Regions from separate parts of the Kitasatospora sp. NPDC058170 genome, predicted to be linked through region 1. Evidence: riboswitches for the same ligand, from Rfam matches in the RefSeq annotation. Region 1 holds a riboswitch; each other region holds the start of a gene.
The links. A riboswitch is a leader RNA that binds a small molecule or an ion and turns the genes downstream of it on or off. The one in region 1 is predicted to bind cyclic di-AMP.
Positions count from the first base shown of each region.

Region 2: it holds a riboswitch for cyclic di-AMP, as region 1 does, so the genes downstream of both, ACFVVX_RS02145 (NlpC/P60 family protein) here and ACFVVX_RS24905 (peptidoglycan DD-metalloendopeptidase family protein) in region 1, are expected to answer to the same signal.
Region 3: it holds a riboswitch for cyclic di-AMP, as region 1 does, so the genes downstream of both, ACFVVX_RS16335 (family 16 glycosylhydrolase) here and ACFVVX_RS24905 (peptidoglycan DD-metalloendopeptidase family protein) in region 1, are expected to answer to the same signal.
Region 4: it holds a riboswitch for cyclic di-AMP, as region 1 does, so the genes downstream of both, ACFVVX_RS03155 (M23 family metallopeptidase) here and ACFVVX_RS24905 (peptidoglycan DD-metalloendopeptidase family protein) in region 1, are expected to answer to the same signal.

Region 1 is NZ_JBHVUV010000022.1:149,984-154,857, reverse strand. It holds gene purB (adenylosuccinate lyase) at 1-232, shown strand, start outside; gene ACFVVX_RS24910 (MFS transporter) at 240-1,781, opposite strand; cyclic di-AMP (ydaO/yuaA leader) riboswitch at 2,092-2,251, shown strand; gene ACFVVX_RS24905 (peptidoglycan DD-metalloendopeptidase family protein) at 2,255-3,286, shown strand; gene ACFVVX_RS24900 (DUF2470 domain-containing protein) at 3,767-4,486, opposite strand; gene ACFVVX_RS24895 (MFS transporter) at 4,664-4,874, shown strand, end outside.
Region 2 is NZ_JBHVUV010000001.1:466,542-471,415, reverse strand. It holds gene ACFVVX_RS02155 (hypothetical protein) at 1-24, opposite strand, end outside; gene ACFVVX_RS02150 (NlpC/P60 family protein) at 132-1,196, opposite strand; gene ACFVVX_RS02145 (NlpC/P60 family protein) at 1,424-2,587, opposite strand; cyclic di-AMP (ydaO/yuaA leader) riboswitch at 2,598-2,754, opposite strand; gene ACFVVX_RS02140 (NlpC/P60 family protein) at 3,147-4,187, opposite strand; gene ACFVVX_RS02135 (NYN domain-containing protein) at 4,399-4,874, opposite strand, start outside.
Region 3 is NZ_JBHVUV010000013.1:29,666-34,539, reverse strand. It holds gene ACFVVX_RS16345 (IclR family transcriptional regulator) at 1-234, shown strand, start outside; gene ACFVVX_RS16340 (hypothetical protein) at 426-1,001, shown strand; gene ACFVVX_RS16335 (family 16 glycosylhydrolase) at 1,029-2,300, opposite strand; cyclic di-AMP (ydaO/yuaA leader) riboswitch at 2,302-2,467, opposite strand; gene ACFVVX_RS16330 (hypothetical protein) at 2,778-4,817, shown strand.
Region 4 is NZ_JBHVUV010000002.1:60,970-65,843, forward strand. It holds gene ACFVVX_RS03145 (GNAT family N-acetyltransferase) at 1-189, opposite strand, end outside; gene ACFVVX_RS03150 (hypothetical protein) at 232-1,104, shown strand; gene ACFVVX_RS03155 (M23 family metallopeptidase) at 1,208-2,068, opposite strand; cyclic di-AMP (ydaO/yuaA leader) riboswitch at 2,081-2,239, opposite strand; gene ACFVVX_RS03160 (YiaA/YiaB family inner membrane protein) at 2,485-2,775, shown strand; gene ACFVVX_RS03165 (alpha/beta fold hydrolase) at 2,907-3,734, shown strand; gene ACFVVX_RS03170 (TetR/AcrR family transcriptional regulator) at 3,811-4,380, shown strand; gene ACFVVX_RS03175 (SpoIIE family protein phosphatase) at 4,719-4,874, shown strand, end outside.

The DNA.
Region 1 (4,874 bases):
CGCCTCCGCGCTGGCGATGCGGGCCGGTGCGCGGGAGAACGAGCTGCTGGACCGGCTCGCCGCCGACGAGCGGATCCCGCTGGACCGGGCCGCGCTGGACGCGCTGCTCGCCGACCGGCTGTCCTTCACCGGTGCGGCCGGTGCCCAGGTCGCCGAGGTGGTCCGCCGGATCGAGGCCGTCGCGGCCGCGTACCCCGAGGCCGCCAAGTACGCCCCGGGTGACATTCTCTGACGATTCGTCAGCCTGTCGAAGGCCCCGTCGCCGGTCCGGTGGCGGGGCCTTCGCCGTGCCGCGCCGCGAGGTGGCCCGGGTCCAGCGGTGGGCCGTTGGTGCTGCAGGTCCACTGGCAGTCCGGCTCGGCCACCGGGTGGTCCTCGGTGGCCAGCACGTTGCCCCGGACGGAGGTGAAGGCCACCACCGCGCCGGCGACCAGCAGCCCGGCGCAGATCAGCATCGAGGTGTGGAAGGCCGAGTCCACCGAGGCCGGGACCTGGTAGGCGTCGCCGCTCAGGCCGGCCAGTGCCGGCAGGGCGGCGACCGCGAGCAGGCCTGCCGCGCGGGCGGCCGCGTTGTTGACGCCGCTGGCGATGCCCGCGTGACGGACCTCCACCGCGGCCAGCACGGTGGCGGTCAGCGGCGCCACCAGCAGGACCATCCCGCAGCCCATCACGGTGACGGCGGGCAGGACGTCCGTCCAGTAGGAGGCGTCCGGCCCGATCCGCAGCATCATCAGCACGCCGGCCGCGCAGAGCAGCGGGCCGACGGTGAGCGGCAGCTGCGGCCCGATCCGCTTGCCCAGCCGGCCGGCCCGCGCGGACAGCGCCAGCATCAGCACGGTGATCGGCACCAGGGCCAGCCCGGAGACCAGGGGGGAGAAGCCCGAGACGATCTGCAGCTGGACGACCAGGAGGAAGAAGACGCCGCTGAAGGCCGCGTACACGCAGAGGGTGACCAGGTTGACGGCGGTGAACAGCCGGGAGGAGAAGAGGCCGAGCGGCAGCATCGGCTCCGCGGTGCGGCGCTCGACGGCGACGAAGGCCGCGCCGAGCGCGAGGCCGGCCGCGCCGGTCACCCAGACCCCGGGGGAGAGTCCGCTGCCCGCGGCCGTCAGCGCGTAGGTGACCGCGCCGAGGGCGAGCGCGGCCAGTGCGGCGCCGAGCACGTCGAACCGCCCGGTGGCGCTCTCGTCCCGGCTCTCCGGGACGTGCCGGGACGCGACCGCGACCACCAGGACGGCGAGCGGCACGTTCAAGAGGAAGATCCACCGCCAGCCCGGGCCGTCCACCAGCCAGCCGCCGAGGAAGGGCCCGATCGCGGCCGACACCCCGCCGAGGCCGGACCAGAGGCCGACCGCGGCCGAGCGGTCGTCCGGGTGGAAGACGGCCTGGAGCATCGCCAGTGAGCCGGGGGTGAGCAGTGCCCCGCCGATGCCCTGGACGGCCCGGGCGGCGATCAGCACCCCGATGGTGGGCGCGGCGGCGCAGGCCGCGGAGGCGAGTGCGAACCAGACCACGCCGAGCAGGAAGACCCGGCGCCGCCCGTAGCGGTCGCCGAGCGCCCCGCCGAGCAGGATCAGCCCGGCCAGGGTGAGCAGATAGGCGTTGAGCGTCCACTGCAGGGCGGCGAGCGGAGCACCGAGATCGGTGCCGATCCGGGGCAGGGCGACGTTCACCACCGTGCCGTCGAGCATCGCCATGCTGGAGCCGAGCACGGTCGCCAGTAGTACCCAGCGTCCCTGCGCGGTGCCCAGGCGCAGGGTGCCGGCCTCGGAGGTGGCCACGGCCTGATCGTGCGCCCCGGGGGCCGACGTGACAAGGCTCACCGGCGGTGTGTCGGCGGATGGCTTTCCGTGCGTGATCGCATGCGCACCGGTCATGAAATGGACGGAACGTGGTCGAACGATCGCGGGCGGTCAATGGATTGTGTGCGCACCGCACAGCCGATCATTCGGAGCGTCACGGTGCCCCCGGCTTTTGTTGCGGGTTCAAGAGATCGACATTGCTTCACCCGGACGGATGGGTTTTAGTTCAGCGACCGCCCGGCATTGGCCCGGGTGGCCACCGGGTGGAACGCCTAGTCCTGCCGCTGCCCGGTGGTACGAACTGAACTCTGTTCGGCAGGAGCGGGGGACCCAAAGGTAAGTCGCCGGACCGGAATTCACGGTCCGGCTTGGGGTGAAGCCGCACGTGCGGCCGGGCAACTCCAGCCCGAACCCGACAGCTCACCTCGCAGGCGTCGGAGAGGAAATACCCCATGCCCGCACAGGCTCGTCGTATCGCCCTGCCCCGCGCCGTCCGCATCGGTATCGCCACCGCCGTCACCGGCGCCGCGTTCGCCCTCCCGCTGGTGACCACCATCAGCGCCCAGGCCCACACCGCTCCGGCCGCCAAGACCGAGCAGACCAGCACCTGGACCGGCGCCACCAGCGTCGACGCCACCCCGGCCGCCGCGCAGCAGGCCGCCCCGGCCGCGGCTCCGGCCGCCGCCCAGGCCGACCAGAGCTACAAGGTCGTCGGCGGGGACACCCTGTCGAAGATCGCCGATGCCAAGAACGTCGAGGGCGGCTGGCAGGCGCTGTACGAGCACAACCGCTCGGTCATCGGTGCCAACCCGAACCTGATCTTCCCGGGTCAGCACCTCGCGCTGGCCGCCAAGGCCGCCGCCGCTCCGGCCGCCGCCGAGGCCGCCAAGCCGGCCGCTCCGGCCGCCAAGCCGCAGACCTCGCAGGACTCGGTCAAGCCGGCCGCGAAGGCCGAGGCCCCGAAGCCGGTCCAGGCCGCCAAGCCGGCCCAGGCCCCGGCCACCAAGCCGGCCGCCCCCGCCGCGAAGCCGGCCGCCCCGGCCGCCACCCCGGCCCCGGCCGCCGTCGCCAGCACCTCCGGCTACGTCTCCCCGGTCGCCAACCCGAAGCTCGGCACCGCCTACGGCGTGGCCGGCTCGATGTGGTCCTCCGGCCACCACACCGGCGCCGACTTCGTCGCCTCCACCGGTACCCCGCTGCGCGCCATCGCGGCCGGCACCGTGGTGAAGGCCGGCAACGGCGGCGCCTACGGCAACGAGGTCGAGATCAAGCTCGCCGACGGCAAGTACGCCCAGTACGCGCACCTGTCCTCGATCGGTGTCTCGATCGGCCAGACCGTGACCGCCGGTCAGCAGATCGGCCTGTCGGGCGCGACCGGCAACGTGACCGGCCCGCACCTGCACTTCGAGATCCGCACCGGCTCGGAGTACGGCTCCGACATCGACCCGATCGCCTACCTGCGCGCCCACGGCGTCAGCATCTGATCGGTCGCCCCCGCTGACCGGTCGGCTCCGACCGGTCGGCCCTGATCGGCCGCTTTCGGGCGGCCCTCGGAGCACCGCTGGATGCGGGGCGAACGACCTCCGGGATGGTCATGTCGGGTGACCGCTCGACCGGGGAATCGCCGCACCACAGCGGCACCACGGGCGCGGGACACGCCCAGGCCGGCCCGGTTCGCGAACCTCCTTCGCGAGCCGGGCCGGCCGCTGTCGTTTCCGGGTGCGTTCATGTTCGGCGTGACGGTCCGTCATGTCCTGATGCCTGTAAGCCTGTCCGCCCGCTCATCGGCCGGACAGGACCTAGTGCCGCGTCAGGCAACTTTTGCCCGTCAAGGAGCGGCGTCCGGTGCGTGCTATCGGCGTGCCGGCCGGAAGTCCTCGTACTGGACGTACTTGGGCTTTCGGCCGGTGCGGCGAGAGTGCGTGCCGGGCGTCGTGACGGGGCGAAGGTTGCCTGACGCGGCACTAGTTCCGGTGGGCGGGCAGCCTGTTGTGGGCGACGGTGAGCAGCTGGTGTACCTGCAGGCCGAAGTCCTCGGTGTCCCCGGCGGGTTCGGGGAAGACCAGGCGGACGTCGCGGTGGCCGTGCTGGTGGTCCAGGCGGAGCACCAGGCCGTACCGGTCGAGGGCGAGCGGGCGGACGTCGGGGCGCTCGGCGAGCAGGTTCGGGTCGAGCAGCCGGGTCAGCACGGCGAGCGCGTCGGGGTGGTCGTCGGCCAGGTGGGTGAGCAGCCCGGCCTCGTAGCGGGCGAGCGGGTCGGGCGCGGCGAGGGCGAGGTCGGCGCCGGTGAGCGCGGTGGTGCCGTACGGGGTGGAGAGCACGGCGTGTGCGACGTCCAGGCGCAGGTGGACGCTGAGGCCGTCGTCGGTGAGGTGGGCGAGGTGGAGGCGGCCGGCCAGGGAGACCCGGCCGCGCACACGGTCGCGGACGGCGACCGGGGCGATGTCGGTGAGGTCCAGGACGACGGCGAGTCCCTCGGTGGCGCGGGCGGCGGCGACGGTGAGCGGCGCGTCGAGCGGCGCGCACATGCGCAGTCCGGCGCCGTGCACCGATACCGGGGTGTCGAGTTCGTGGTACTCGCCGCAGGCGCGGACCACCACGGAGGAGGTCGCGGTGAGCAGGCTGCAGACCCGTTCGGCGGCGGTGGGTTCGGGCGCCTCGACGTCGGTGGGGCTCTGGCTCATGACGACCTCCAGTCAGTTAGGTGAGCCTAACCTAATGACTGGAGAGGGTGAGGGCAAGGCGCCACGGTGAATGTGCGGGTGGGGATATGGCGCGCTTGCAAGTATCCGGCGTCCGGTCGTATTGTCGACGCTGGTAGTTGCGTACGCAATCATCCTGCTCTGGAAAGCGGTCCCCTCATGCCCCTCGCGCTCCTGGCGCTGGCGATCAGCGCCTTCGGCATCGGCACCACCGAGTTCGTGATCATGGGCCTGCTGCCCGAGGTCGCCGGCGACTTCTCGGTGTCCATCCCCACCGCCGGCCTGCTCATCTCCGGCTACGCGCTCGGCGTGGTGGTCGGCGGCCCCCTGCTCACCGTCCTCGGCACCAAGGCCCCCCGCAAGGGGATGC
Region 2 (4,874 bases), on a different contig from region 1:
CGACAGCTGGGCCAGCCCGCCCACCGCGAGCAGCAGCGCGCCGCGCCGGGAGAGCCCGCGGCGGCGCGCGGCGGAACCGACGACGCCCCCGGCACCCTCCGCGCCGTCGGCCCGGGTCGGATCGGTACGGCTCAGAGCCGGACCACCCCCGCGACGGGCATCGCGTTGACGCTCTCGTAGCGGACCTTGGCTCCCGGGTAGGGGGCGTGCACGATCACCCCGCCGCCGGCGTACATGCCGACGTGGTGCATGTCCCGGTAGAAGATCACCAGGTCTCCCGGTCGCGCGTCGGAGATGCTGACCCGCTGGCCGGCGAACGCCTGGGCCTGCGAGGTGCGCGGCAGGGTCACTCCGGCCTGCCGCCAGCTCCAGTACATCAGACCGGAGCAGTCGAAGGCGCGGGGGCCGGTGGATCCGTACAGATAGGGCGAACCGATCGTCCGCACGGCCGCCGCCAGCGCGGCGGCGCCCCGCTCGGAGGCGGGCGGCACGGTGCCGAGGTCGAGCCGGTCGGTCCCCCGGGTGGCGCGCTGCTCCGCCTCCCGGGCGTCCTGCGCCGCCATCCTGGCCCGCTCGGTGGCCCCCAGGCTGTTGAGCAGCCGCTGCGCCTTGGCCAGCCGCTGCTGGATCTGCTGCTTGCTCTCGGCGAGGGTGCGCCGGGTCTGCTCCAGCTCGGCCAGCTTGGCGGTGGTCTCGGTGCGCCGCTGGTCCAGCCTGCGCTGACGGGCCACCACCTCGTGCAGCGTCTCGTTCTGCCGCTCGGCGGCCTGGTCCAGGGTGCGGGCCTTGGTGAGGTAGCCCTCGGGGTTCGTGGAGAGCATCAGCTGGACGGTCTGCGCCATGCCGCCGCCCCGGTACTCGGCGCCGGCGACGGTGGCGAGGTCGCCGCGCAGCTGGTTGAGCTCGTCCTGGGCGACGGCGATCTGCTGCTGGAGCGCGCCGGTCTCGCCCTGCAGCCGCTGCTGGACGTCCTGGGCCGCGTTGACCTTCTCGGAGGCCTGCTCGGCCTCCTCGTACAGCTGCTCGACCTGGGCCTTGACGTCCTTGCGGCTCGACGGCCCGTCCGGCGACCCCGGGGCGGCCTGGGCGCTGCCGCCGGCCGTCACGCCCAGCGCGGTGGTGGCCGCCGCGGTGAGCACCAGCGCACGGGCGAGGACGTGTACACCTGACAGTTGGGGACGGCGGTGCACGGCCATGCGGTGGCGGTTCCAATCCTGCGGTCCGGCCCCGCCGCCACCCCCGGAACGGGCGGCTCGGGAAGCGGGAGTCCGGTGGCAGACGTTAGCGAGTCGCGGCGATCGAGTCCAAACCCCTCCCAACCCGAATATTTGACCCTCAATCGGACATCAGCTCGACCCGTCGGAAAAGCCGCAGGCCCGGCCTCCCGCGAGGGGAGACCGGGCCTGTCGGAGCCGATCGGGGATCAGAGGCGCACGATGACGGAGACCGGCATGTTGGAGGCCGCCTCGTAGCGGACCGAGGCACCCGGCTTGGGGGCGTGGATGACCTGGCCGCCGCCCACGTAGATGCCCACGTGGTGGTTGTCGCCGTAGAAGATCACCAGGTCGCCCGGCTGGGCGTCGGCGATGTTCGAGCCGATCCGGGTACCGGCACCGGCCTGCGCCTGCGAGGTGCGCGGCAGCGACACGCCGGCCTGGGCGTACGCCCAGCCGGTGAGGCCCGAGCAGTCGAAGGAGCTCGGACCGGTGGCGCCGTAGACGTACGGCGCGCCGAGCTTGCTCTCGGCGGCGGCGATCGCGGCGGCGGCGCGCGAGCTGTTGGCCGCGGGCGCGGCGGGCTTGGCCGGCGCGGCGGGCTTGGCCACCGGGGAGGACCCCTCGGACGGCGCGCTGATGTCGCTGCGGGGGGCGCTGTCGCGGGAGGCCCGCTCGGCGTCGGCCTTCGCCTTGGCCTCGGCCCTGGCGGCGTCCGCCTTGGCCTTCGCCTCGGCGGCGGCCTTGGCCTCGGCCTGGCGCAGCGCCTCGCGCTCCTGCTCGGTCAGCGTGTTGAGCAGGTCCTGGGCCTTGGCCAGCTTCGCCTGGACGTCCTCCTTGGACGCCTTCAGCTGCTGGGTGGTGGCCTCGAGCTCGCCGAGCTTGCCCTGGGCCTCGTTGCGGTCCTGGTCGAGCCTGCGCTGCTGCTCCTGCAGGTCCTTCAGCGCACCGGACTGGGTGCTGCTGGCCTGGGTCATCGCCCCGGCCTGGGTCAGGAAGTTGTCCGGGCTGGACGAGAGCATCAGCTGGACGGTCGGCGATATGCCGCCGTTGCGGTACTGCTCGCCGGCGAGCTCGGCGAGGCCGCCCTGGGCCTCGGTCACCGTGGCCTGCTGACGCGCCACCCTGTCCTGGAGCTCGCCGACCTGCTTCTGCAGCTCCTGCTGCTTGGCCTGCGCGCCGTTGTACTTCTCGGTGGCGACCTCGGCCTGCTCGTTGAGCTGGTCGACCTGCTCCTTGACCTGGTCCTTGGTCGGCGTCGGGTCGGCGTGGGCGCCGGACTGCGCGGAGAGGGCGACGGCCGCAGCGGCGGCGGCGGTCAGGATCGAGACGCGGGCGCGGCCGGCGGGCTTGGGACGACGATGGGACGCCACGAAGGCGGACTCCTTCTTCCTACATCCGCCTACCGGGTGAGCTGACGGGTTCGGGCTGGAAGCGCGCCCTACGACGCCTCACCGACCGTTCCACCGGTCGACCTGGCGCCGATTCACCCCGGAGGAACGTGTGGTTCCCCGGCTCCGGTCCACAGCGCCCCCGACTACTGGGCTCCCCGTCGGGCAGGAGACCTGCCCCGCTGCTTCACGAACTCGGCGGTAACCCCCGCCGCCACCCTGGCTGGGCGATCGACTGTGCGGTGGTTCGAATCCCGACCCTAGTGACAGAACCGTGATCCGTTCAAATCCTTGTCAGAAAAAAGACAGAACAAGTCCCAAGTTCATTTGTGAATATGACCGGGTGTGATCGCCGCCGTACGCGGAGCTGATCGATTCTCACCATGCGGCCGACAACCCCCGCCGATGGCGTGTCCCACATCACAGGGGCTCAAGCCAGGGGCGGGGCGTGCGGCGGGCGTGTCGATGCGTCAGCAAATGTCCGGATTGGAGGCATTGAGGCACATTGAGGCGGATTGGCCCCGCGGCGCCCGAGGGACCGTCAGACCCGGCGGATGGCGTTGATCTTCATCGCGTCGGCCTTCATCACCTTGACCACGTCACCGGTGTGCGGCGCGTGCACCACCATGCCGTTGCCGATGTACATCCCGACGTGGCTGCGGTCGTCGCGGTAGATGATGAGGTCGCCCGGCTGAGCCTCGGCCAGCGAGGGCACCCGGGAGCCGTAGTTGGCCTGCGCCTGCGAGGTGCGCGGCAGCGAGACGCCGGCCTTGCCGTACGCCCAGACCATCAGGCCGGAGCAGTCGAAGGTGTTCGGGCCGACGTCGCCCCAGCCGTACGGCGAACCCTGCTTGCTCATCGCGTTGGAGACGGCCGCCCCGGCGAACCCGGAGGCCTGCGGCAGGCTGCCGAGGTCGGCCCGGGCCGCGTCGCGCGAGGCCCGGTCGGTCTGCTGCTGGGCGGTCTTGAGGGCGGCCCGGTCCGCGGCGCTGAGCGAGTTCAGCAGCGCCTGGGCGTCCCGGAGCTTCTGGTTGACGTCCGCCTTGGCCTGGTTCAGTTCCTTGGTGGTGTTGTCCAGGGAGGCGAGGACGGCCGCGGCCTCGGTCTTCTGCTGGTCCAGACGGCGCTGCTGGTCCTGCAGCCCCTTGAGCGCCTCGGCCTGGCTGGAGCTGGCCTGCTGCACGCTGGAGGCCTTGTCCAGGTAGCCGGACGGGTCGGAGGAGAGCATCAGCTGCACGGACGGGTCGATGCCCCCGGTGCGGTACTGCGCGCCCGCCACCTCGGCCAGCCCGGCCTGAAGCTGGGTCATCTGGTCCTGACCCCGGGCCACCTGGTCCTGGAGCTGGTCCGCCTGCTTGCGCAGCTGGTCCGTCCGCTCCTTGGCGCCGTTGTACTTCTCCGCCGCCTGCTCCTGCTCCTCGTTCAGCTGGTCGATCTGCGCCTTCACGTCCTCTTTCTTGGACGGGTTGGGCGCAGCGTGGGCGCTGACCTGGGCGGAGAGGGCGACCGCGGTCGCTGCGGCGGCGGTGAGCACGGAGATCCGCGCGCGGCTCGCCTGCTTGGGACGGCGGTGGGAGGCCAAGGGGACTGCTCCTTCTTCCATCGGCCTCACCCGATTGAGTGAGAATCCGGAAAATAGGTTTGACGCCAGACCCTAGTGAAGATCACGGCATTGCGCCACTCCCCCGATGGCGTGAACCCCCGTCCACCGCCATGACTTCACGAGATCGCCACACCTTCGCAAACCGGCGGCTGACCAGGCGTCACTCCGTTTCCCCCCGGTGGCGGAGGGCTCAGGGACGGGCCAGCCGGTTCAGCAGCAGCACCGAGGCCACGGGGCGCGCGCCCGCCTTCCGCACGCCCTCCGCGACCTCCCGGTCGGTGGAGACCACCACCACCGGACGGCCCTGCGGCTCGGCCCTGACCAGGCGGCGGATCAGCTCGTCCGCCGTCTCCCCGGTCCGGCTGAACCGCACCCGCACCCCGCGCGGCGGCGCCATGATCACCGGGACGTCCAGGTCCTGGCCGTCGAACACACAGGTGACCTCCGCCTGGGTGCGCTGGGCCAGCATGGCCAGCCCGCCCAGCAGCCGGATCCGCTGCTGCTCCAGCGGCAGCGCCGGGTAGCCGGTCTTGGTCACGTTGTAGCCGTCCACCACCAGGTGGACCTGCGGGATCGCCAGCAGCTGGTCCAGCAGCGCCGGGTCGTCCTCCGCCAGCCCCCGCCGGGCCACGTCGTGCGGCGAGGCCGAACCCGGCACCACCGCCT
Region 3 (4,874 bases), on a different contig from region 1:
CTGGACCAGCTGGCGCAGGCGCGCGAGCGCGGCTACGTGGTGGACGACCAGGAGCAGGAGATCGGGGTGCGCTGCATCGCGCTCGCGGTGCCGGGGGCGCCGACCCCGACGGCGCTCTCGGTCTCCGGTCCCGAGGCGCGGATCCGGGCCCTGGAGGAGCAGGCCGGCGCGGCCTCCCTCGTCCCCGTCATGCAGGAGATCGCGACCCGGCTGGGGCGGGTGCTGGCGCCCTGACGGGTGGTCACCCCTGCCGTCCCGCAAGCTGGGTCGGACCGGTCCGGCTCGGCTTCCGGTGGACCTGTTCGCCCGTTCGAGCGGCCCGAGGGCGGGTCGGCCCGGCCGCGGCGGGCCGCTCGGTCACGCTGGGGCGGACGCGGCCCGCGACGGTGCGGGGCGCCGGAACGCAGAGGGCAGGGTGAGCGGCAATGTCGCGCAGTGGGTCCGTACGGGGTTACTTCGGCAGGTCACTGACGGTGGGGGCGGCGCTGGTGGTGCTGGCCACCGGGCCCGCGTGGGCGTGTTCGGACGCCGACCCGGCGCCGGGGGGCGCCCCGGCGGCGGAGGTCGCGGCGCCCGCCGCACCCGCGAAGCCCGCGGCAGCCTCCAAGTCCGACCTGGAGGTGGTGCGGATCGACCCCGACGCCGCCGCGCCCGGCGGGACCACCACGCTCCACGCCTTCATCGCCAACCTCGGCCCGGACCGGACCGCTTCGTCGTTCCGGGTGACGGTCACCCTGCCGGAGGGCGTCACGCCGGAGGAGCCGTTCTTCCCCGAGGACTGCCAGGTGATCCAGAACGGCCACCGGGTGCGCTGCGTCTTCCCGGCGGGTCTGCCGGCGTACGACAGCGCAACGGCGCTGATCCCGCTGCGGCTGGCCCCCACCGTCCCGCTCGGCGAGCTGACCGGCGGCTATGTCGCGGTGCGTAGCGACGACGACCAGAAGGAAAACAACAACCGCGAGCCGTTCACGATCCAGGTCGTGGAGACCGTCCGCTCCTGACGGGGCGGACGGTCTCCACGGCCGGCACTAGCGGTAGACGCGGACGTAGTCCGCGGCGAAGGTGATCGGAGCCGTTCCCTGCGGCGCGGGGTGGTACTGCCCCGCGCTCAGGGAGAGGTTGAGGATCAGGTAGGCCGACCAGTTGGCGCCGACGCCCTTGCCGTCCGCGAAGACCTTCACCCCGTTGATGTACCAGTCGACCGAGTTGGCGCCGTACTGGGTGCCGACGGTGACCCACTGGTCGTGGGCGATCGCCTTCGCGTCGGTGACGTACTTGTGGTCGGCGTTGACGTGGTTGGTCAGCTCCAGCAGGTTGGCGTTGTCCGAGTGGTACTCGAAGGTGTCGATCTCGCCGTGGTTGCCGCTGGTGCCGTTCCACGTCCACAGCGCCGGCCAGGCACCGGTGCCGGCCGGGAGCTTGACCCGGGTCTCGACGTAGTCGCCGGTCTTCACCTTGAAGCCCTCGCTGGAGTACTCGGTGGTGAGCAGCCCGGTGTCCCAGGCCTGCTTGCCGTTCTCCAGGGTGTGGCTGCTCGGCTTGGCGGTGAAGGTGGCGGCGCCGCCGGAGACGGCGACGTTGTTCTTGTTCAGCCAGTCGAGCTTGTTGTCGTTGGGGTTGTGGTCGCCGTAGTGGTACGAGCTGCTCTTGTCGGCGGTCCAGCGCGAGCCCAGGGCGAGGGTGTTGAACTCGTCGGACCAGGCCAGACTCTTGCCCGCGACCGGCGCACCGGTGGTGGGCGTGCCGGTGGTGGGCGTGCCGGTCGGCGCCGGGGTGGGGGTCGGCGTGGACGTCGGCGCAGGGGTGGGGGTCGGGGTGGGGGTCGGGGTGGCCGTGGCGGTGGAGACCACCAGCTTCTGGGACGGCAGGTTGTGCCAGGCCCCGGCCGAGTCCTGCCAGAAGCCGAACTGGGTGTACGTCCCGGCGGGCAGGGTGCGGGTACCGGTGGTGATCGACAGGCCGGTGGGGCAGATCTGCGCGTTGGAGCGGTTGCCGGGGAAGTCGAGGTTGCGGCCGGCCGCGTCGCGGACGCCCACGCCGACGGTCTTGGCCGTGAAGCAGGCCGAGGAGTGCACGGTCAGCGAGGCCGCGGAGGCCTTGCCGGCGACCATCGCGGCCGGGGCGAGCTTGTCCTGGGTGACGGTCGGCACGGTGGCCGCCTGGGCGCCGGTGAGCGCCGGGACGCCGAGCAGGCCGGCGCCGCTGATGGCGAGCGCGCCGGTGGCGGCGACGGCGGCCCTGCGGCCTCGGTGGGTGGGGCGGGCATGGCGCGGTGCGGTGCGCCGGGCAGGCTTCTGCATGGGGTTTCCTCTGCCACGCCTGCGAGGTGAGCTGTCGGGTTCGGGCTGAGGTTGCCCGGCCGCCTGTGGAGCGGCTTCACCCCTAGCCACGGCCCGTACGCGGGAGCGCACGGGTCGGGCACTGACCTTGGGTCCCCCGCTCCCGTCCGCTGTGGTGCTCGGTTGCACGCCGTCGGGTGGACAGGACTCGGCGTCCCGACGGCGGGGTCCGCGAGGGCGGACGACTCGTGCAGGCTAGGCAGGCCGTCCGGACGGCGCCAAGGAATCGGGAGCGGTTGTCGCACAGCTCACACCGGGTCGGGCGGGTCAGGCCGGGGCGGGACGGGCGTCCACCGACCGGACCCTCGTACATGTGTGCGTTCGGTGGCGCTTATGATGTCGCCTTGAAGGTCGTGTACCCACGGGTGCTGGCCGGATCGCGTCCTGACGGGGGGGTGCGAACACGCAGGACCCGATCGAAGAGAGCGCTCTTTCGCGATGGCCTTTTCGTCTGCCGTACTGGACCGACCGTCGGATGCTCCACCGTTCACCGGAGAGCTCCCTCCCCAGGAGGGCGGGACGCCGCGGCGCCGCCTCCCGCTGCTCGCCGGACTCCTCGCGGCGTCCTGGCTGCTTCCGCTCGCACTGCACCCGGCCGGGCTGGACCTGGCGCTGCTGCCGGTCCTGGTGCTGGCCGTGGCCTCACTGATCCGGGTCGGCGGCGGCCTGGTCGACCGGCTCTTCGCGGCCGGCCTGATCACCGCCGCCGGCGTGATGGCCTTCGGGCTGCTCTTCTCGGTCTGGCCGTGGGGCATCCACCCGGTGCCGACCGCCGGGGTGCTGCTCAGCACCGTCTGCCTGGCCGGCTGGCTGGCCGACCGGCGTCCGCGGCTGCCGCTGCGCCTGCGCGGGACGGACCTGCTGGTGGCGGGTACCGCGACCGGCGTCTGGTACTACCTGCACCACGCGGTGGCGGGCAAGTCGCTCACCGAGCGGGTGGCGTACATCGCCACCGCCGAGGACCGGCTCGGGCACTTCTCCTACTTCGAGGGCATCCGGCACGTCGGCGGCTACGCCTTCCTGCACCAGGAGCAGGCCAGGACGTACATGATGACCCCGGCCGAGGCGGTGTACCCGCAGGGGTCGCACTTCCTGCTGGCCTGGGTCGACGCCCTGGTCCGCTCCTCCACCGCGCCCGGTGCGGCGCTCGACGCGATGAACCGCTACTTCCTCTACGTACTGGCCGCCTACGCGCTGCTCTGCGCCGCCCTGGTCTGGGCGGCCCGGTGGATCGGCGGCCCGCGGCTGCGCGGCTGGCAGGCCGCCGCCGCCTGCGCGACCGTGGCCTCGCTGATGCTCGCCGGCAACTACTCCGACCTGGTCGGACACGGCTTCGACTCCACGATCATCGGTCTGCTCTTCCTCGCCGTCGCCCTCCCGCTGGCGGTACGGCCGGCCATGGGGCACACCGAACACCTGCTGACCGCCGTGGCCGGCCTGATCACCGTCACCTACGTCTACAACCTGTACGGGGTCTTCGTCGGCCTCGCCGTGGCGGCCGGGGTGCTGGTCAACCGGCGCCGTTTCGCCGGCCGGTGGCGCTCGACCGCCCTCGTCCTGCTCGCGGGGCTGGGAGTGGCGGCGCTGCCCAGTGCGGTGTCGGTGCTCTCCGACCTCGACGTCGCCGGCACCTCGAACCTGGCCGGACCGATGGTCGGCGCCGACCGCGTGCTGTTGCTCGGCGGCGGGCTGCTCGCCCTGCTCGGCGCGCTCGGCCGGGCCACCCGGCGCACCGCCGCCGGTCAGGCGCTGCTGGTGCTGGTCGTCGGGGCGGGCCTGGTGATCGGCGGCTTCGGGTGGTGGCAGCTGCACACCATCGGCTACTACTCGTACTACTTCGAGAAGATCGCCGCCGCCGGTGTGGTGATCGGCCTGATGTCGATCGGCGCGGTCGGACTGCTGCTGCGCCCCTCCCCCGCCCCGCCGCGCGGCACGTCCCGTCCGGCGCTGCTGCGCCGCGGCGGCGAGGCCGGCCTGTCGGTGCTCGCGGTGGCCACCGCGCTGAGCCTCTTCGCCGGCGTCCAGTGGGGCGTCCTGAGCGCCTGGACCAAGCCCGCGGCCTGGTACACCAACCCGCTGGTGGTCTGGGGCCACGGCGACGGGCACAGCGACCTCGCGCCGTTCGCCACCACCCTGGTGGAGCGCGACCTCGCCCGGGCGAACGGCGGGCCGCTGATCGCCCTCTACTCGGACGACTCCTACCAGAACCTGCGGTCCACCTTCGTCGCCGAGCTGCTGCTGCGCCGGGGCGGCGAGATGCGGGCGCTGTACGACGTCTACACCGTCAAGGTCTCCTGGCAGCCGACGGCGGAGCAGTACCAGAAGATGCTGCAGGACCTGAAGAACACCATCGCGAAGCTGCCCGCCGCGCCGACCGTGCTGGTGGCCAACAAGTTCATGGCGGACCGGCTGCGGGCCGATCTGGCCGCGGCGAAGGTGGCGGGGACGGTGCTGCACGGGCCGGTGCTCGGGCAGTGAGCGGCGGTTCGGCGCGGCGGTTCGGGGGGGCGGCCGGTGCCGGGCGGGGCGGCGGGC
Region 4 (4,874 bases), on a different contig from region 1:
GTCCTTGAGCGCCTCCTCCAGGTACTGCGCGATCTGGTCGGCGCAGCTCTCCCGGTCCCGGGGTTCGAAGGGGAGGTAGCGGGTGGTCTCCGGGTCGCCGAAGACCGCGTGCAGGGCGTCGGTGTCGCCCGGGGTGTGGTGGAACTCGCGGATGGCCAGCCGGGGGCCGGTGAGTCGTACGGGGACCATGTCTGCCGACCCTACCCGCGCTTACCGGTTACCGTACGTGACATGGAAGAAGAAGACCTGCGGCTCGCCCCGCGCACCAAGGCCGCCGAGCTGCTCGCCTGGGCGGGGGCGGAAGGCCGCGACCCGGTGGGCGGGGCGCCGCTGCGGACGGTGCTGGCGTTGCTGGAGCTGGGCGAGGGCAGGATGCGCGACGGCTGGCCGGAGCTGACCTCGGACGCGGTGGAACAACTGCTGGTCGAGCGGCTGTACCTGTACGTCCAGCCCGAGCCGGAGCAGGACCCGTTGGCGTACGGCCAGGCGGTCCGGCTGCTGGTCGACCACCAGCGGGCGGCGAAGCGGCTGAACGCCAAGCGGCAGGAGCGGCTGCACGCCGAGGCCGAGTGGCAGGGCGAGGTGGCGACCGGTCTGCTGCGCCGGGCCGACCTGGTGACCTGGCCGCGGCTGTACGCGCTGCTGCTGCACGCCGCCGGGGTGGACGTGGCGGACGAGGCGGCGGTGCGGGCCTGGCTGGAGGCGTTCCGGGAGCTGGCGCCGCAGGAGCGGTCGGCCGCGTACGCCGCGCTGGCCGAGGCCGGGTGGCTGGACGAGCTGGACGACGAGGGCTGGGGCGAGGCCCGGGTGCTGACGGTCGGGATGGCCACCGACGGCGCCCGGCGGCTGCTGGAGCAGGGCCTGATGCGGCGCAGCTACCGCAACCTGGCGGCGCTGAACGCGCTGGGCCGCCCGATGCCGGACGAGCTCGCCGGGGACTTCGGCGCGTTCGAGGAGGCCGCGGTCGAGGTGGCGCTGGACCTGCTGGGCGAGTGGACGGTGCCGGGGCTGGCCCGGCTGCTGGTGGCGGACTTCCCGGAGCTGGCGCCGGAGCCGGGGCAGGAGGAGATCGACGCCTATCTGGCGCGGCTGCCCCAGGAGTAGCGCGAGGCGCCCCGGTCCGCGGTGGACCGGGGCGCCTCGACCCGACGGGCTGTCGGCCCCGGTGTCAGGGCCTGCTGTCAGGGCCTGACATCGGGGCGTGCGGTCAGGGAGTGATGCCGCGCTGCTCGAACCAGGTCTCCGGGTCGACCGGGGCGCCGCCACCGGGGCGGACCTCCAGGTGCAGGTGCGGACCGGTCACGTTGCCGGTGGCGCCGACCTTGCCGATCTGCTGGTTGGGGACGACCTTGCCGGAGCCCTTGATGATCGAGGAGAGGTGGCAGTACCAGATCTCGGTGCCGTCGGGCAGCGTCTCGACGATCCGGTAGCCGTACGAGCCGGACCAGCCGGCCGAGGTGATGGTGCCCTGGCCGACCGCGTACACCGGGGTGCCGGTGTCGGCGGCGAAGTCCAGGCCGGTGTGCAGGTGGGCCCAGTAGGAGGCGCTCTGGCCGTAGTGGGCGGAGAGGTTGTAGTCGCGCACCGGCAGGTTGATGGCGGCGAGCTTGGCCTTCTCGGCGGCCTCGGCGGCCCGCTTGGCCTCCACCTGCTGGGCGGCGCGCTTGGCCTCCGCCTCCTTGGCGGCCTGCAGGCGGGCGGTCTCGTCGGCGGCGGTGCGCTGGCTGTCGGCCTGCTGCTGGATGCGGGCGGCGAGCGCGAGGCCGGGGTCCGCGGAGAGGGCGACCGGGGCCTCGTCCGGGGTCTCGATGGCGGGCGCTGCGGCCGGGGTGGCGGAGGCGAAGCCGGTGGCCCCGAGGGTGGCGGCGACGGCGGTGACGCCGAGCAGCGGCGCGGTCCCGCGGGTCTGGCGCGGCATCCGGTGCCGGTTGGTCTCGACGGGCTGCGGGGCATGCTCGTCGGCCGGGCCGCCGTAGCCGCCGCCGTGGGCGGGCGGCCAGGGGTGGTCGAGCAGTTGGGTGCCCGAGCCGGAGCCGGGCAGGTGTGCCGGAGAGTGCGTCGACGCCACGGAGGCGCGCTCCTTTCCTTCCTTCGCGCCTACCGGGTTAGCTGACGGGTTCGGAGCAGGAAGGTCTCCTACGGCCGGGCCTGGGCCTGGCCGATTCACCCCAAGGAACATGGTTCCCCGGCTCCCTGACCTGCCCGGAGGCGGGTCGTCGGGATTAGGCGACGGCGCACGGTGCCGTCTGGGTACGGCGTTGCCGACCGCGCTGCGTTATCAAACGTTAATCCTAGGAGCCTCTGATTCCAAGCCATCCGGATGGCACGAATCGAGACCGCCCGGGCAGTACGTGACCTGATGGGCGATTTGTGAGGCTTGAGCGCAACTGACACTACCGAACGTGATGGGGCGTCAACGAACGGACCCCCGGTTGAGTACTTCTACTCATGTGCGGCCGCCCCGGGCGCCGCCATCCTGGCGCCATGAACGCACCCGTGCAGTCGCGCACCACGTCCGCGTACTACATCCAGGCCGTCCTGTCCTTCGCCCTGTCCGGCGTCGCCCTCGCGATCGGGATCGCCTACCTCCCGGTCGACGCCTGGACGCGGGCCTTCCTCGGACTGGGGCTGCTCTACACCGTCACGTCCTCGTTCACCCTGGCCAAGGTGATCCGGGACCGGCAGGAGACCAACGAGATCGTCACCCGGGTGGACCAGGCCCGGCTGGAGAAGCTGCTCAGCGAGCACGACCCGTTCAAGGTGGAGGGGGTCTGAGCCGCCGCGGCGTCCGGCACGTCCGAGAGGACTTCGGGTCGACAGCTTGACGGCTAAGGCTATTAGCCTTAGCTTTATGGCTATCGGCAGAACCCGCCGATGACGCGCACGGCGGACCGAGGAGGCCCACGATGACCGGCTCCACCACCCCCACCACGCAGTTCCTCGACGTTCCCGGCGGCCGGCTGGCCTACGACGACACCGTGCAGGGCGACGGCGCCCCCGTCGTCCTGCTGCCCGGGATGCTCGACAGCCGGGCCGCGTACCGGCACCTGCGCCCGCTGCTGGCCGCCGCCGGCCGCCGGGTGATCACCATGGACCTGCGCGGCTTCGGCGAGTCCTCGATCGCCTGGGACGACTACTCGCCCGCCGCGATCGCCACCGACGTCCTCGCCCTGCTCGACCACCTGGGCATCGAGCGCGCCGTCCTGGCCGGCAACTCGTACACCGGCGCCACCGTGGTCAAGGTCGCCGGGGACGCCCCCGGGCGGGTCGCCGGGATCGTCCTGCTGGACGCCTTCGTCGAGAACCTGCCGCCGAACGCCCTGCAGCGTGCCGCCTTCGGCGTGATGGGCGCACTGCTGGTGCACTCGCCCGCCTTCTGGGGGCTCTACCAGCGCAGGATGGCGTACCCGGGCGCCAAGCCGGCCGACTTCGACGCCTACGTCGACGGGCTGGTCTCCGCACTGCGCACCCCGGGCCGCAAGGCCGCCACCCGCGGCTACGTGCACGGGGACTCCGCGCCGACCGGCTGGAGCGCGGCCGTGCACTGCCCGGCACTGGTCGTGATGGGCAGCAAGGACCCCGACTTCCCCAAGCCGGAGCTGGTCGCCAACCGGCAGGCCGCGGCGCTGCACGCCCGCAAGGTGATGATCGAGGGTGCCGGGCACTACCCGATGGCCGACCAGCCGCAGGCCACCGCCGACGCGCTGCTGCCCTTCCTCGCCGAACTGGTCTGAGCAGCCCCCGCCCGCGCCCGCGCACCTGCCGCGCACGCCCCCGCCGAGCCCACTTCCCCCCGTACGGAGACCGCGCATGCCCCGAGTCGGACTGACCCCCGAGCAGGTCGTCGACCACGCCCTCGCCCTGATCGACGAGCTGGGCCCCGAGGCCCTCACCCTGGCCGCCGTGGCCGGCCGGGCCGGCGTGGCCACCCCCTCGCTGTACAAGCACGTCAGCGGCGGCCTCGCCGAGCTGCGCCGGCTGATCGCCGTCCGGGTCACCCAGGAGCTGGCCGACCGCCTCGCCGAGGCCGCCCTCGGCCGGGGCGGGGACGACGCCGTCGCCGCCGTCCTGCGCGCCTACCACGGGTACGCCACCGAGCATCCGCACCGCTACTCCGCGCTGCCGCAGGCCCCGCAGCCGGACGACGAGCTGACCCGGGCGGCCGCGCGGCTGGTCGGGGTGATCGTGGCGGTGCTGCGCGAGTACGGCCTGGGCGGCTCCGAGGCGATCCACGCCGCGCGCACCGTCCGCTCGCTCGCGCACGGCTTCGCCTCGCTGTCCATCGGCGGCGCCTTCCAGCTCTCCGAGGACCTGTCCACGACCCAGGACCGGCTGATCACCGTCCTCACCAGCGGCCTCCGCAACTGGCCCCGGCCCTGACCCGCCCGGCCTCCGCAGCCGGCCCCGGCCCCGACCCGCCCGGCCTCCGACGGAACCTGTGGTGTGTTTCGAACTGGAAATCGGTACCAATCGGGCGGGGCGGGTTAGATTGGCCCGGCTGACAGGTGGTCACGACCCGCGACGGCCCGCCGGCCCGAGGTGGAGGTCGACGTGCCCGAACCGAGCCCGGGGCCGCGCCGACCGCGCCGGGCTCTGCCCGGCGGGGCCCCCGGGCGCCGGAGCGGAGTCACCATTCACCGACATAAGAAATAAGGTATTAAGAATTAAGGACCCGCTAGGACACCCACCCCCTCGGAGCGGAAAGGCCGGGTATCCCGATGGACCTGACCTCGCCGTGGCTCCCCCCCTCCGAGGACGAGAGCCGGACCCCGCGGAGCAGCCCCACCGCGCGCACGGCGATGCGCTGCGTGCGCTTATTGCTCGGGTGCACCACCGCCGCCGAACTCCTCGGCACCGTCCTCGCCGAGGGTCCG